One region of the Bradyrhizobium sp. LA6.1 genome, then DNA from elsewhere that is predicted to be linked to it. Evidence: predicted binding sites of a transcription regulator. Region 1 holds the regulator's gene; each other region holds the start of a gene.

What was found. Region 1 encodes LexA, which represses DNA repair genes until DNA is damaged. Its sites were predicted from a motif close to TGTTCNNNNTGTGTTCNG; they were not measured.
Region 2: ruvC (crossover junction endodeoxyribonuclease RuvC) is a predicted target of LexA. The motif match lies at 1,794-1,811, and genes of this name have one in related genera.
Region 3: dinB (DNA polymerase IV) is a predicted target of LexA. The motif match lies at 2,737-2,754, and genes of this name have one in related genera.

Annotation. Positions count from the first base shown of each region.
Region 1 covers NZ_JBEPQK010000003.1:140,879-145,377, reverse strand. The annotation lists gene ABIB99_RS07830 (molybdopterin molybdotransferase MoeA) at 1-1,110, shown strand, start outside; gene lexA (transcriptional repressor LexA) at 1,287-1,988, shown strand; gene ABIB99_RS07820 (hypothetical protein) at 2,634-3,068, shown strand; gene ABIB99_RS07815 (GAF domain-containing protein) at 3,401-4,234, shown strand; gene ABIB99_RS07810 (ComEC/Rec2 family competence protein) at 4,244-4,499, opposite strand, start outside.
Region 2 covers NZ_JBEPQK010000004.1:238,037-242,535, forward strand. The annotation lists gene ruvB (Holliday junction branch migration DNA helicase RuvB) at 1-98, opposite strand, end outside; gene ABIB99_RS11730 (hypothetical protein) at 95-625, opposite strand; gene ruvA (Holliday junction branch migration protein RuvA) at 622-1,239, opposite strand; gene ruvC (crossover junction endodeoxyribonuclease RuvC) at 1,236-1,763, opposite strand; gene ABIB99_RS11745 (YebC/PmpR family DNA-binding transcriptional regulator) at 2,002-2,748, opposite strand; gene ABIB99_RS11750 (methyl-accepting chemotaxis protein) at 2,952-4,499, shown strand, end outside.
Region 3 covers NZ_JBEPQK010000034.1:22,957-27,455, reverse strand. The annotation lists partial or broken gene ABIB99_RS42845 (metallophosphoesterase) at 1-403, opposite strand, end outside; gene ABIB99_RS42840 (exonuclease domain-containing protein) at 491-2,650, opposite strand; gene dinB (DNA polymerase IV) at 2,812-3,888, shown strand; gene ABIB99_RS42830 (hypothetical protein) at 4,089-4,283, shown strand; gene ABIB99_RS42825 (ATP dependent DNA ligase) at 4,285-4,499, opposite strand, start outside.

The DNA of each region.
Region 1 (4,499 bases):
CTCGCACGCGACGTCGCCGCGCGGCGCACGCAGCCGCCGCAGGCGATGTCGGCAATGGACGGCTATGCGGTGCGCGCGGTCGATGCGGCGAAGATCGACTCCCAGCTCACCCTGATCGGCGAGGTCGCGGCGGGCCGCCCGTTTGCGGGATCGGTCGGCGCCGGCGAGGCCGTGCGTATCTTCACCGGCGGTGTCGTTCCCGATGGCGCTGATGCGGTCGTGATCCAGGAGGACACGATTGCGGACGGCAAGCGCGTCACCATCAAGGAAGCCGCCGTAACGGGGCGGCACATCCGCCCCGCCGGCGTCGACTTCTCGGAAGGCGACGTGCTGCTGCGCAAAGGGGCCCGGCTCACCGAGCGCGACCTCGCGCTCGCCGCCGGCATGAATTACCCGCAACTGCCAGTCCGGCGACGCCCGAAGGTCGCGATCCTCGCCACCGGCGACGAGCTGGTGATGCCGGGTACGACGCCGGGCCACGGCCAGATCGTCTATTCCAACGGCTACGCCCTGCACGCGCTCGCCCGCAGCGAGGGCGCCGATACCATCGACCTCGGCGTGGCCGCCGATACGCTTGAGGCGACCACGGCCGGCATCGGCCGCGCGCGGGAGAGCGGCGCCGACATCCTGATCACGACCGGCGGCGCGTCGGTCGGGGACCACGATCTGGTCCAGCAGGCGCTGAGGGACGAAGGTATCTCGATGGCGTTCTGGAAGATCGCGATGCGGCCGGGCAAGCCGATGATGAACGGGCGGCTCGGCGCGATGCGCGTGATCGGCCTGCCCGGCAATCCGGTGTCATCCTATGTTTGCGGCTTCCTGTTCATGGTGCCGTTGATTCGCGCGCTTTCGGGCCGTTCGATGATTCATCACCGCCGCGAACGCGCGGTGCTGGGCCGCGATGTCGGCGCCAATGACCAGCGCGAGGATTATCTGCGCGCACGCCTCGAGCTGCGCGACGACGGCACGCTCCTCGCCCTCCCCGTCAATCACCAGGATTCCTCGCTGCTTGCGAATCTCGCTGCGGCACAGGCACTTCTCGTGCGCGCGCCATTCGCGCCGAAGGCCCAAGCCGGCACGCCTTGCGAGGTCTTGCGACTGCCCGTCTGATTGCTTCGTTCGCGTGCGTTCCGCGAACTTTGTCGCGTTCACGGTAAATTAAGCAGTTGCGGAACATGTATCGAACATATAGTGTCCGTTCATGATTTGTTTCGAGAATGTAGCGGCTTACTGCTGAATTCAGCGTCTCGGAATCGAACGACATCAACCGGGGGATTTTGGTCGAGATGTTAACGCGCAAACAATACGAGCTCCTGCGGTTCATCAGCGAACGGCTGAAGGAAAGCGGCGTGCCGCCCTCCTTCGACGAGATGAAGGACGCGCTCGACCTGCGCTCGAAATCGGGCATCCATCGCCTGATCACCGCGCTCGAGGAGCGCGGCTTCATCCGGCGCTTGCCCAACCGCGCCCGCGCCATCGAGGTGATCAAGCTGCCCGAGCTTCAGGCCGCCGCCGGCAGCCGTCGCGGCTTCACGCCGAGCGTCATCGAAGGCAATCTCGGCAAGGTCCGCACGACTTCGAGCCCGCCGGCGGACGAGGGCGAGCGCCCCGTCGCGGTCCCCGTGATGGGCCGCATCGCGGCCGGTACGCCGATCGAGGCCTTGCAGACCCGCAGCCACACCATCAGCGTACCGCCTGACATGCTCGGCTCGGGCGAACATTACGCGCTCGAAGTGCGCGGCGATTCCATGGTCGAGGCCGGCATTCTCGACGGCGACATGGCGCTGATCCAGCGCAACGAGAGCGCCGATACCGGCGATATCGTGGTGGCGCTGATCGACGACGAGGAGGCGACGCTGAAGCGCTTCCGCCGCCGCGGCGCCTCGATCGCGCTCGAGCCCGCCAATGCGGCCTATGAGGTCCGCATTCTGCCGCCCAACCGGGTGAAGATCCAGGGCAAGCTGATCGGGCTGTACCGGAAGTATTGATACCGGACGTGCCGGTATCGGTTATTTGGCGCCCCGCGCGCTTTCGATCGGCATCGCCGATCCGAGATTGGAGCGGACGATTGTCCGCTTCCGCTGGATAGTCTTTCTGGTTTCGCGCAGATTATCCGGCCCCTCCTCCAGCGGTAAATCCTCGGCACGCCGCACGAAGCAGCCCTGCTTCGCGGCCTTCAGGTTCGAGGAGAAGTCATCCGCCGGATCGTTCTGAGCACACTTGCTGTGGCGCTGATCGCAGCATCAGCGTCGCAAGCCTTGGACGTACAAGCCTTGGCCGTGCAAGCCTTGGCCGTGCAAGCCTTGGCCGCGCAATCGCGGCCCCATGTCCGCAAGGATACCGCCATGAGCGAGCAAGTCCGCAAGGCCCTCGACGCCGTCGACCAACCGTCGCGGCCGGGCTGGCAATATTCCGGCTGGTCGGCGCCTGCGGGGCGCTGACACGCGCCTGCAGAATGCAAAGGGGCGGGCTTTGTTCCTGGTGGATTCGGGAAAGTTAATGTGATTGCGGCCTGCGGCGGCGAGCCGTAGATTTGCCTACAACCCGGCAGAACGTTTGGTATTTCCACTCTGATAGAGGCCTGCGCCTCGATTAAGAGACGTGGGTCGCTATCCCTGCATGAGGAGCACCCGATGTGTGACTACAGCCTGCATGCCGTCGCGTCGCGTCCCGCCGAAGTCGGCGAGACGATCGTCACGACAACCTTCCGCGGCACCTCGACGCGCGGCTTTGCCTCCGCGGCCGATCCGACCGTCGCGGTCTGCCTGCTCCCGGGGACGGAGCTCGCGTTCGCCGACAACGTCCGCTACGACAATCGCTGGATCTGGACGCGCACCGTCAATTCGCGCGTCGGCAAGTTCGGCAAGATCGATCCGCACATTCCCGATCGCCATCATGATGCGATCGAATTCCCCGACGGCAAATCCGTGCTGGTGACGCAGCTGGTCGAAGGCCAGCGCGCGACCGTGCTGCAGCTACCGGTGACCCAGCCGCTCGGCGAGCGCGAGCACAAGCCGCAGACCATCACCGACAGCCGGACAACCATCACCCGCCTGCCGATCGGCTGATGCAGCCATTCCCGGCCGGCAGGTCGGGCCAGGATTGAAATCGCCATCGCCGGCCGAGGCCGGCGAGATGGTGTCGTTTGTGTCCCGCGAAACTCCATCGGGCGGACCAAGCCGTGGCGTCTCCCACCGCACGAAGTTTGCGCTGTCCTGCCTGAATTTTGAACGTCCGTTCCGCAGCCAAATGGCCGATGCTTGGTGCGGCTTGAGACCGCGGGCACGTTCGATGAAGACCTTCATTCGCGTCGTTGAACTCTGGGTGCCTGACCGCACGCGCATGCGGCTGGAAATTCGGCGGCGGCCTCTACGGCGAAGGGTTGTCCGCGTTTAGGGACGTGAGCGAGGATCTGCACTTCGGATATGACGAGGGACTTCCCGGCAAGGCCTGGGCCGGCGGCCACCCCGTGATCCTCACCAGATTCACCGATTCCTATTTTAAGCGGACCGATCAGGCCATCGCCGCCGGGCTGACCTGCGGCGTGGCGGTGCCCGTGTTTTCAGGCGAATTCCTGCAAGCCGTCATGGTGCTGTTCTGCGGCGACGACGAGGCCCATGTCGGCGCGATCGAGCTCTGGCACAACGATGCCGAAACCTCCCACGAGATGGCGCTCGTCGACGGTTATTACGGCACCGCCGACATGTTCGAATTCAACTCCCGCCACACCAGATTTCCGCGCGGCTTCGGCCTGCCCGGCCGCATCTGGAAAGCCGGCCTGCCTCTGATCATCAAGGACCTGCACGATGCCAGGAGTTTTCTGCGCTGGGAGGACGCCGCCAAGGTCGGAATCAATCTCGGCGTCGGCGTTCCCTACCGGACCGGCACCGATCAGACCTGGGTGCTGACATTCCTCTCCGCGCAGGCGACGCCAATCGCGCGACGCTTCGAGATCTGGGTTCCGGACGAGGCCCGTTCGGCGCTGGTCTTCCGCGCCGGCGATTGCAGCGGGCAGACCGACCTCGCCGCGCTTTATGCGACGAAATCCATCGCCAAAGGCGAAGGCAGCATCGGCGGGGCCTGGGCCACCGGCATGCCCGCGCTCAACGACGATCTCGCGCGTGACGGCTCGGTCGCGGCCTTGCAGGCCAGCGCCTCTGGACTGAGCCAGATGGTCGTCCTGCCGGTGATCGGCAACGCCAGGCTCGACGCCGTGCTGGCCTGGTATCTGTAACCCGTCCGCTCAATCCTCGGCCTGCAGGTCGGCCTCCGATGGCGTCGCGTCGCGGTTGCGGGGAGCCGCCGCCTGCGGCCCAAGGCTCGCGCCGAAATCCGCCTCGCCGGCAGCCGCCGGCGACCACGGACGGTCTGCCCCCCTTGCCTTCGCCGCCTGAACCGCAAAGCCGTCGCCGCTTCGCGTCAGCGCCAGCGCGCCCTGCCTTGCGAGACGCTGACGGTCGACAACCATCGCCGCGCAATCCGGCGGCGCCGGCCGCGCC
Region 2 (4,499 bases), on a different contig from region 1:
TGGCCGACGAAGTCGGACAGCGATTGCGGACGTAGCGCGGTGTCGCCGACGTCATCGGAGCGGCGCTCGGGCGTGACGATGCGTGGGGGAGTGGTCATGCGGGCAGGATAACACGATGCAGCGGTTTCGCGAGCCACCAGCACAGGCTGGCCGGAATGACGGCGACGACGGCGAGCATCGCCGAAAGCTTCAGCGCCTCGGGCGCGGAACGGACACTCGGCACGATCACCGCCGAGGTTTCGGAGGGCACGACGAACATGCCAACCATGACGAAGCCGGCCGCGCCCACCGCCGCGGCGAGCCACGCCATCCAGATCATATTGAGATCGGCGTAGACCGCCGCCAACGCAAATATCAGGCCGGCGACGACTGCAGGAAGGAACGCGGCGAGAATCGTGACGATGGCCAACAGCACGACCGCGATCGAAACCAGGGCACGCAGTGCTTCCAGTTCGAGGAACACGAGAAACATCTGCAGCACCGCGGCGCCGAGCGCCGTTACCGTCACAGCAACCAACGCGGCGGTCGTCAGCGGCCCGACAATGGAGAAAATCACGACGATACCGGCCACGCGCGAAAGGCGACGAAACAGGGCGGCGACGGGATTGGCGTGGGCCGCGCTCACTTCGACAGCTCCTTCAGGCCTAGCCGGATGAGTTGCGCGGTCTCGGCGCTCTCGCCCGCGCTGCGCGATGCGGATGCAATAGCGGCAGCCGCCTGCGGCTGGCCGTAGCCGAGATTGACCAGCGCAGAGATCGCATCTGCCACCGGGCGCGGCGCGCGCTGGTCGTCGACGGCGCCGGCGAGATGCACGACGGCGGGATCGACATTGGCGAAAGCAGGCGCCTTGTCCTTCAGCTCGGTAACGATGCGCTCGGCAACCTTGGGGCCGACGCCCGGCGTGCGTGCCACCGCGGCCTTGTCGCGCAGCGCGATCGCGTTGGCGAGATCGGAAGGCGCCAGCGTGCCGAGCACGGCTAGCGCGACTTTTGCACCGACACCCTGCACGGTCTGGAGCAGGCGAAACCATTCGCGCTCCTGGTCGGTGCGGAAGCCGAACAGTTTTATTTGATCCTCGCGGACATAGGTCTCGATCGACAGCACCGCGGCCTCGCCGGGCGAGGGTAGATGCTGCAGCGTGCGGGCCGAGCAATGCACCTGATAGCCAACGCCGCCGACGTCGAGGAGCACATAATCCTCGCCGTAGGAATCGATCAGGCCCTTGAGCTTGCCGATCATAAGCCCACCACCTTTAGCCTGAGCGCCGTGCTCTGGCGGTGATGGGCGTGGGTGATGGCGATGGCGAGCGCGTCGGCAGCGTCCGCGGACGGCGGCTCGGCTTTCGGCAGCAATATCTTCAGCATCATCGCGATCTGGTGCTTGTCGGCGTGGCCGGCGCCGACCACTGTCTTCTTGACCTGGTTCGGCGCGTATTCGGCGACAGTAATGCCGAACATCGCGGGCGCCAGCATGGCGACGCCGCGGGCCTGGCCGAGCTTCAGCGTCGCGACGCCGTCCTTGTTCACAAAGGTCTGCTCGACCGCGGCTTCCATCGGCTTGTGACCGGACAGGACGGCGGCAAGCCCCTCATGGATCGCGAGCAGCCGGCTCGCCAGCGGCAAATCGTCCGGTGGTTCCACCGAGCCGCAGGCGACGTAGATCAAACGATTGCCCTCGGCCTCGATCACGCCCCAGCCGGTGCGGCGCAGGCCGGGGTCGATGCCGATGATGCGAACGGGGCCACGAATCGGGAGCGCAGTCATGGGCCAGTGATAGCGGCTGGCTGCGGTGGGGGAAACAGAAACAGAACGGAAGTAACAGGGGAAGTGGGGTGTCGCGATTGGGTGCCCGCGATGACGACCACAAGACACGCGGTCATACCCCGCGAAAGCGGGGTATCCAGTATGCCGCGGCTTCTCCGTTTCCCTCAGACGTCTCTGGAATACTGGGTCGCCCGGTCAAGCCGGGCGACGACAGCGGAATCCGGGGCTGGTGGCGACCTCAGCCGCCCATCTTCGCCATCAGCGCGTCCGACACCTCGAAATTGGCGTAGACGTGCTGGACGTCGTCGTGCTCGTTGAGCAGGTCCATCAGCTTCAAAAGCTTCTCGCCGGTCTCGTCGTCGACCGCGACCGTATTCTGCGGCTTCCAGATCAGCGTGGCCTTGCGCGGCTCGCCGAACTTGGCTTCCAGTGCCTTGGCGACGTCGCGATAGCCTTCGGTCGAGGCGTAGATCTCGTGTCCGCCTTCGCTCGATACCACGTCGTCGGCGCCGGCCTCGATCGCGGCATCCAGCACCGCGTCGTCGGAGGCGACGCTGCGGTCGTATTCGATGATGCCGGTGCGGTCGAACATGAAGGAGACCGAGCCGGTTTCGCCGAGATTGCCGCCCGACTTGGTGAAGAAGGAGCGGATGTCGGAGGCGGCGCGGTTGCGGTTGTCGGTCAGCGCCTCGACGATGACGGCGACGCCGCCGGGGCCGTAACCCTCGTAGCGGATCTCGTCATAGTTCTCGCCCTCATTGCCGAGCGCCTTCTTGACGGCGCGCTCGATATTGTCCTTCGGCATGTTCTCCTGGCGCGCCGCGATGATGGCGGCACGCAGGCGCGGGTTCATGTTGGGATCGGGCGTGCCCAGCTTGGCCGCGACGGTGATTTCCCGCGCCAGCTTGCCGAACAGCTTCGACTTCTGGGCATCCTGCCGCCCCTTGCGGTGCATGATGTTCTTGAATTGGGAATGTCCGGCCATGCGTGTCTCGTCAGGAATCGTGCGCCAAAGGTGAGCGTGGGAAGCGCGGCCTTATAGGCCGCCAACCCACCGGAATGAAAGAGGCTCTACGACTTTAAGGTAATACCGTAGTGCCCCGTGCCTAGGAGTCAGGCACCGTTAACCCTGATTTCATTCCGGCCTGCGAAAATAGCAACCGCCCGTTCCCCGACAAGAGTGACCTGATGGCGTTCGCATTGTTTCGGAAGCGTCTGCCCGACTTGTCCGCGCCCGTGGCACCCCCGCAGGCCGCGCCGTCGTCGGTCGATCCCGGGCTCGCCCCGGCTGCCGAGGGCGATTCCGCCCGGGAAATCCTGGAACTGCTGGAACTCGAGCTCGGCGCCATGATCCGCCAGCTCGAGCGGGCCGCCAACTCGGTCGCCGGCGGCGCGGAGGCGACCGCGGCAACACTCGCGGATATTCGCGAGCGCACCGACGCCCTCACCGGCCGCACCAATGCAGCGCAATCGACCGCCTCCACCTTTGCCCATGCCGCCGACAAATTCACCCAGTCCGCGCAAGACATCGGCGCGCAGGTGCGCGAGGCCGGCAAGCTCGCCGACGAAGCCAGCGCCGCGGCGCAGGAAGCCCGCGCCAATGTCGACCGCCTGCGCGAATCCTCCGCCGCCATCGGCAATGTCGTCAATCTGATTGCGCAGATCGCACGGCAGACGACGCTGCTCGCGCTGAACTCCACCATCGAGGCCGCGCGTGCGGGTGCGGCCGGCAAGGGCTTTGCGGTCGTCGCCACCGAAGTGAAGGCTCTCGCGGTACAGACCCAGGGTGCGACGGAGGAGATCACCAGGAAGATCGACGCGCTCCAGCGCGACGCCGCCGGCTCGGCCGACGCCGTGCACCGCATCGCGCAGGCGATCGAGGCGATCCGCCCGGTGTTCGACACCGTCAACGGGGCGGTCGCCGAGCAGAATGCCACCACCAGCGAGGTCTCCGGCAACGCGGCCAGCGCGTCGCAGTTCATCATCTCGGTCGGCGAGAGCGCGGCCGAGATCGATGCCGCGACCAAGGCGGCCGAGACCCACGGCGAGAACGTCGCCAGCGCCGGCAAGGCCGTCACCACCTTCGCGCGCAAGCTGAAATCGCGCTGTGCCGTGCTGCTGCGCCAGAGCGAGCACGACGACCGTCGCAAGACCGAGCGGCTGCCCTGCCATCTCAAGTTCGAAACCGTGCGCGGCGTGTTGCAGGTCTACGAGATCGCGATGGACGGCGTGCTGATCGGCGGCGCGGAGGCGGCGAAGCTTGCCACGCAGGCCGTCGTCGACGGCACCCTCGAAGGTGTCGGGCCCTGCCGCCTGCGCGTGATCGAGCAGACCAAGACCGGCGCCCGCGCGCAGTTCGTCAACCCCAACGCCGATCTCAGCGAGAAGATCGAAGACAGGCTCTGGTCGATCCACGAGGAGAACACCGAGTTCGTCACCCGCGCCATGGAAGCCGGCACCGCGCTGACCCGGATCTTCGAGCAGGCGGTCGCACGCGGCGAGGTCAGGATCGACGACCTCTTCGACACCGATTATGCGGAGATCGCCGGCACCAATCCGCAGCAATACCGCACGAAATATCTGGACTGGGCCGACCGCACGCTGCCGCCGTTCCAGGAAGCCTTTCTCGCCAAGGAACCGCGCATGGCGTTCTGCGCCATGGTCGACCGCAACGGCTTCCTGCCGGTGCACAACAAGATCTATTCGCATCCGCAGCGGCCGGGCGACACCGCCTGG
Region 3 (4,499 bases), on a different contig from region 1:
TACCGACTTCGATGTCTTTTAGCGGCGGAATCCGCATCGCCTGATGGACGCCGACCGCGGCCGCGACGGCAGCCAACGCAGCCAATGCATAGCGAGCGCCGTCGGGCGCGCTCACGATGCCACCGTGGATCAGCGTTCCGAACAGCAACCCGCTATCGAGCAGAAGTTGCAGCAGCACCAGCAAGATGATCGCGCCGAACGCCCAGTTGAAGAGGACGACCACCGGGCGTGGAAACTCCGGAGAGAATACAGAGCCCGACGAGAGTTTGCTCCAGCGGTGAAACTGCAATGCGACCAACGCGAGCACCGCCGCCACGATCTTGATCGAGAGCGGCAGCTCCAGCGGCCAGATGAAGCGGGTCACGAGCAGCAGGTAGATCAGGCCGAGTATGAGTTGGGGAATCGGTTCGCTCCGGATTCGATCGGTGCGGCTTTCGTACACGAAGCCCGCCACAATCTCGACCTGAATTGGTTTGAGTCGGGCTGTTTGTCAGGCCGCTTCATCGGCACGGTCGGGCTCGAGGCTTTCCCGCTCGATATTCATCAAGTTCAAAAGGTGACCTGTCGCTCTCGCATCGCACAGCGCACGGTGGTGCGTTTCAAGTTCGATCCCGTAAAGCGCGCATAGTTTTCCAAGACCGTACGATTTGTGCCCGGGAAAGCGCCGACGCATTCCTGCTACGGTGCACAGCTTCGGAAACCGGAAGCGACGTTCGAGCCGTTCATATTCATAACTGATGAATCCGTAGTCGAAATTGACGTTGTGGGCGACGAAGATACCGTCGCCCATGAATCGCATGAAGCTATCGGCGACCTCAGAAAAGATCGGGGCATCTCGCACCATCTCGTTCGTGATGCCTGTGATCTGCGTTATCTTGGCCGGAATGGCTCGCTGTGGATTCACCAGGGAATGCCACTCGTCGACGACCTGGTGGTTGCGAATCTTCACAGCGCCGATTTCCGTTATCCGATCGCCTGACGCCCAACTCCCCGTCGTCTCGACGTCGACCACCACGTAATCCTGCTCAGGATCGAAACGGTAATCGACCCGACCGATCTCCGCACGGATGCCGGCGCCCCCAAGTTGCCGCAACCGCGTCAGTTGATTGCGGCGGACGGCGTCGCCCTCCGCCTTGATCTCCATGAAGGAGACGACGCCGTCCTTCTCCAGCATGAGATCCGGAAACCCATCGCGCATGTCGCGGAAATTCTGGCACAACGAGCGTACGATGGTTGCGATCCCCTCCCCGCCGGCTCCCGACAGAAGCGCTCGCAGCGCATCGACGTCCACGTGGTCCCAGGCGAAGATGCCGTTCGGACGGCCCCAATTCGAAGCGATCGGCCGCAGCAGCAGATTGAGCGCGGTTCCCGATCGAACGGCATCGAGCTTGTTGTCGATCTGGGCGGCAAACCGACGCGCGAAGCTCCGATCCTTGAGGCAATGCGGCACCCAATCGAAACTGCTGTGAAGCAGATCGGACTCGAAAAGTTCGTCCCAAAACAGCAGCCCGAAAAGAGAATGCCAAAGAGTGTTTTCGGTGAAGAAGACCCGGTAGCCTCTGCGGCGCATGACGCCGGCGACGCCGGCCTCCGGATTTCCGCGATAAACGTCGTCGACAGTGAGAGTAACGCCGGCGCGAAGCAGTTCGGTGCATGATCCAGTCCGGCGACCGCCGAATTTCCGGGCGAAGAAATCTGTGGCAAAGACGAACTCGCCGTCGCTGGCCGGATCGTCGATCATCCGCCGCAACAGATCTTCCGCATCTGCCTTGTTGCCGGCGCCGTAAAGCAGACGGACCAACCGCTCATTGCACTCCGGCGACGAACCGGCGCGATAAAGCTGCTTGGCGAGGTCCGTCTCGCCCAGCTTCTCGAAGAACTGACCGACCTGCCAGGCGGCACGGCTCCGGAGATCGGCGGCATAATCGCTCGGGCAATCCGGACCGCCGAAGATGTCGGTGACGGCACCCTGGTAGATGGCCGGCGATTTGACCTCGAGCCGATCGAGAAGCCGGCTGTAGTGGAAGCAGGCCCTCGCCTCGTCGCCATCCGTGAAACGGGCCTTGAACGAAGTGGCCTCGTTGGTGCGCATGATGCCCAAATCGCGCAGCGCGAAGTTCTTCAAGTCCTCCTCGATCTTGCCGAAATACAGGTAGAGGAGAAATTCGAGCGGCCGGACGTCATACAAGGCGATGAACTTCGCCGCCCCACAATGCTCGGCGGCGACGTTGAACGGAACCTGCGCCAAGAAGTAATCGACCAGCTTCGCTTTCGGCCAAGAGACGCGGATGTCGGTCCGCCCCGCCGCCTTCGCACCGGTGACCAGAGCTTCCTTGGGCAGGCACGAGACGAACGCGGCATAGTCCTCGTCCTTGAGTAGCCTCGCCTGGCCGCAAGCCAGCAAGTCGTCGGCCGCGCGGTCCAGATCCAAAATCTCGGCGTATCTGAACAGCGACCGATTGAAGATCGCGCCCCGCCGGTTGACCATCCGGATCAGCAGGCATTGCGCGTCCTTGGAAAGGCTTTGAAACCGCAACACGAAGGCGTCGTGCTCGTCCGTCAGAATCGAGCCGTAGGTCGCTCTGACAAACGCGAGCATCTCGACGAAATGGTCGTGGTAGTAATGGACAGGTAGATTCGGCCGTTTCATTCGCAGCGCCCTCGGGCCTTCCTGGATCGCATGCAAGGGAATTGGCGGGCCATGACCCGCGCCGTTGGTTGCCGCTGCGCGCGAAATGTTCTATCTTTGTTCTAGAACGTCCCGATTTGTCAAGGTACGCGTCGGGACGGCTGCAAACTCACTAGTGTGCGATGGACGAAAACCGCCAGCGGAAGATCATCCACGTCGACATGGACGCCTTCTACGCATCCGTCGAACAGCGGGATAATCCGGAGCTCCGCGGCAAGCCGGTCGCCGTCGGCGGATCCCGCGAGCGCGGCGTCGTCGCGGCCGCGAGCTACGAAGCGCGCAAGTTCGGCGTCCGCTCCGCCATGCCGTCTGTGACGGCCAAGCGGCAATGTCCGGACCTCATCTTCGTGAAGCCCCGATTCGAGATCTACAAGGCGGTCTCTCAGCAGATCCGCGAGATCTTTGCCGAGCACACAGCGATCATCGAACCGCTGTCGCTGGACGAGGCCTACCTGGACGTCACGGAAAACCTGCAGAACATTCCACTCGCGCGCGATGTCGCATTGGCGATCCGCGCCAAGATAAAGCAGGAGACCGGCCTGAATGCGTCTGCCGGCATCTCGTACAATAAGTTTCTGGCGAAGCTCGCCTCCGACCACCGGAAGCCGAACGGTCAGTATGTCATCACTCCGGAGATGGGGCCCGCCTTCGTCGAAGGCCTGCCTGTCGGCAAATTTCACGGCATTGGGCCCGCCACCAGCGCCAAGATGAATTCGCTCGGGCTCCACACCGGCCTCGACATGCGCAATCAGTCGCTGGAATTCATGCAAGCTAACTTCGGCAAGGCCGGCAGCTACTTTTATTGGATCTCAAGAGGCGTCGACAACCGCGAGGTCCGCGCCGACCGGATCCGGAAGTCTATCGGTGCCGAAAACACATTTTCTACCGATCTCACCGAATTTGACGTCATGGTCGCCGAACTGCGGCCGCTGGTTGACAAGGTCTGGCGGCACTGCGAAGACAAGGGAACACTGGGCAGGACAGTGACCCTGAAGATGAAGTTCAACGACTTCGAGATTATCTCTCGCAGCAGGTCCGTCCCCGTCGCAGTCGCGAGCCGCAGCGACCTCGAACGCCTCTCGATTGCCCTGCTTCAGAACGAGATGCCTGTTCCAAAGCCGGTCCGGCTTCTTGGAGTCTCGCTGTCCGCGCTCCAGGGCGAACTTCAGGACGAGCCGCAACTCGGCCTGCCGATCTGAGGAAGCGCGGCGTGATCAGCATTTCAAGAGCAGGCAGTATGCGGTCACCGGTCATTGTCGTCGGCCGGTTCGCCTTCAAGTTTGCGTGGGACGCGCGCGGACGCGCCAGCAATCTATACGAAGCGAAACTCTATCGGAGCGTGAACGCGACGCGACGCGTCTTACTTTGTCCGGTGCTTTGGGTGTCCCGGAGCGGAGCCGTGCAAATTATGAGAGCCGCGATGCCGCTGACCGGCATGATGAGCTTGGACGAGTACATGGATGCCGCCGAGGTCTGGGACAAAATGCCGGGTGAGGACAGTTGTCCCTTCGAACCGAAGGCGTCCGACTGGGGATGGTTCGAAGGCCGGATGGTCGCACTCGACTATTCGACGCCGGCGTGGGAGGCCGACTGATTTAATTCCGCTTGAGCCCCTTGAAGGAGCTCTGCCGCAGTAGACCTTCGGACGTGATGTCCCGGTACTCGATGTCCGCGAAGAACGTCGGTTCGACCCACGTGGCCTTCGGCTTCTTGATCGGCTTCGTCAGCTTCGATTTTGGGCTCACCACGGTATCAAGCTGCTTTCTGATCTGGCTCGACACGGTCCGCGACCATCCGGTCCCCACCTTTC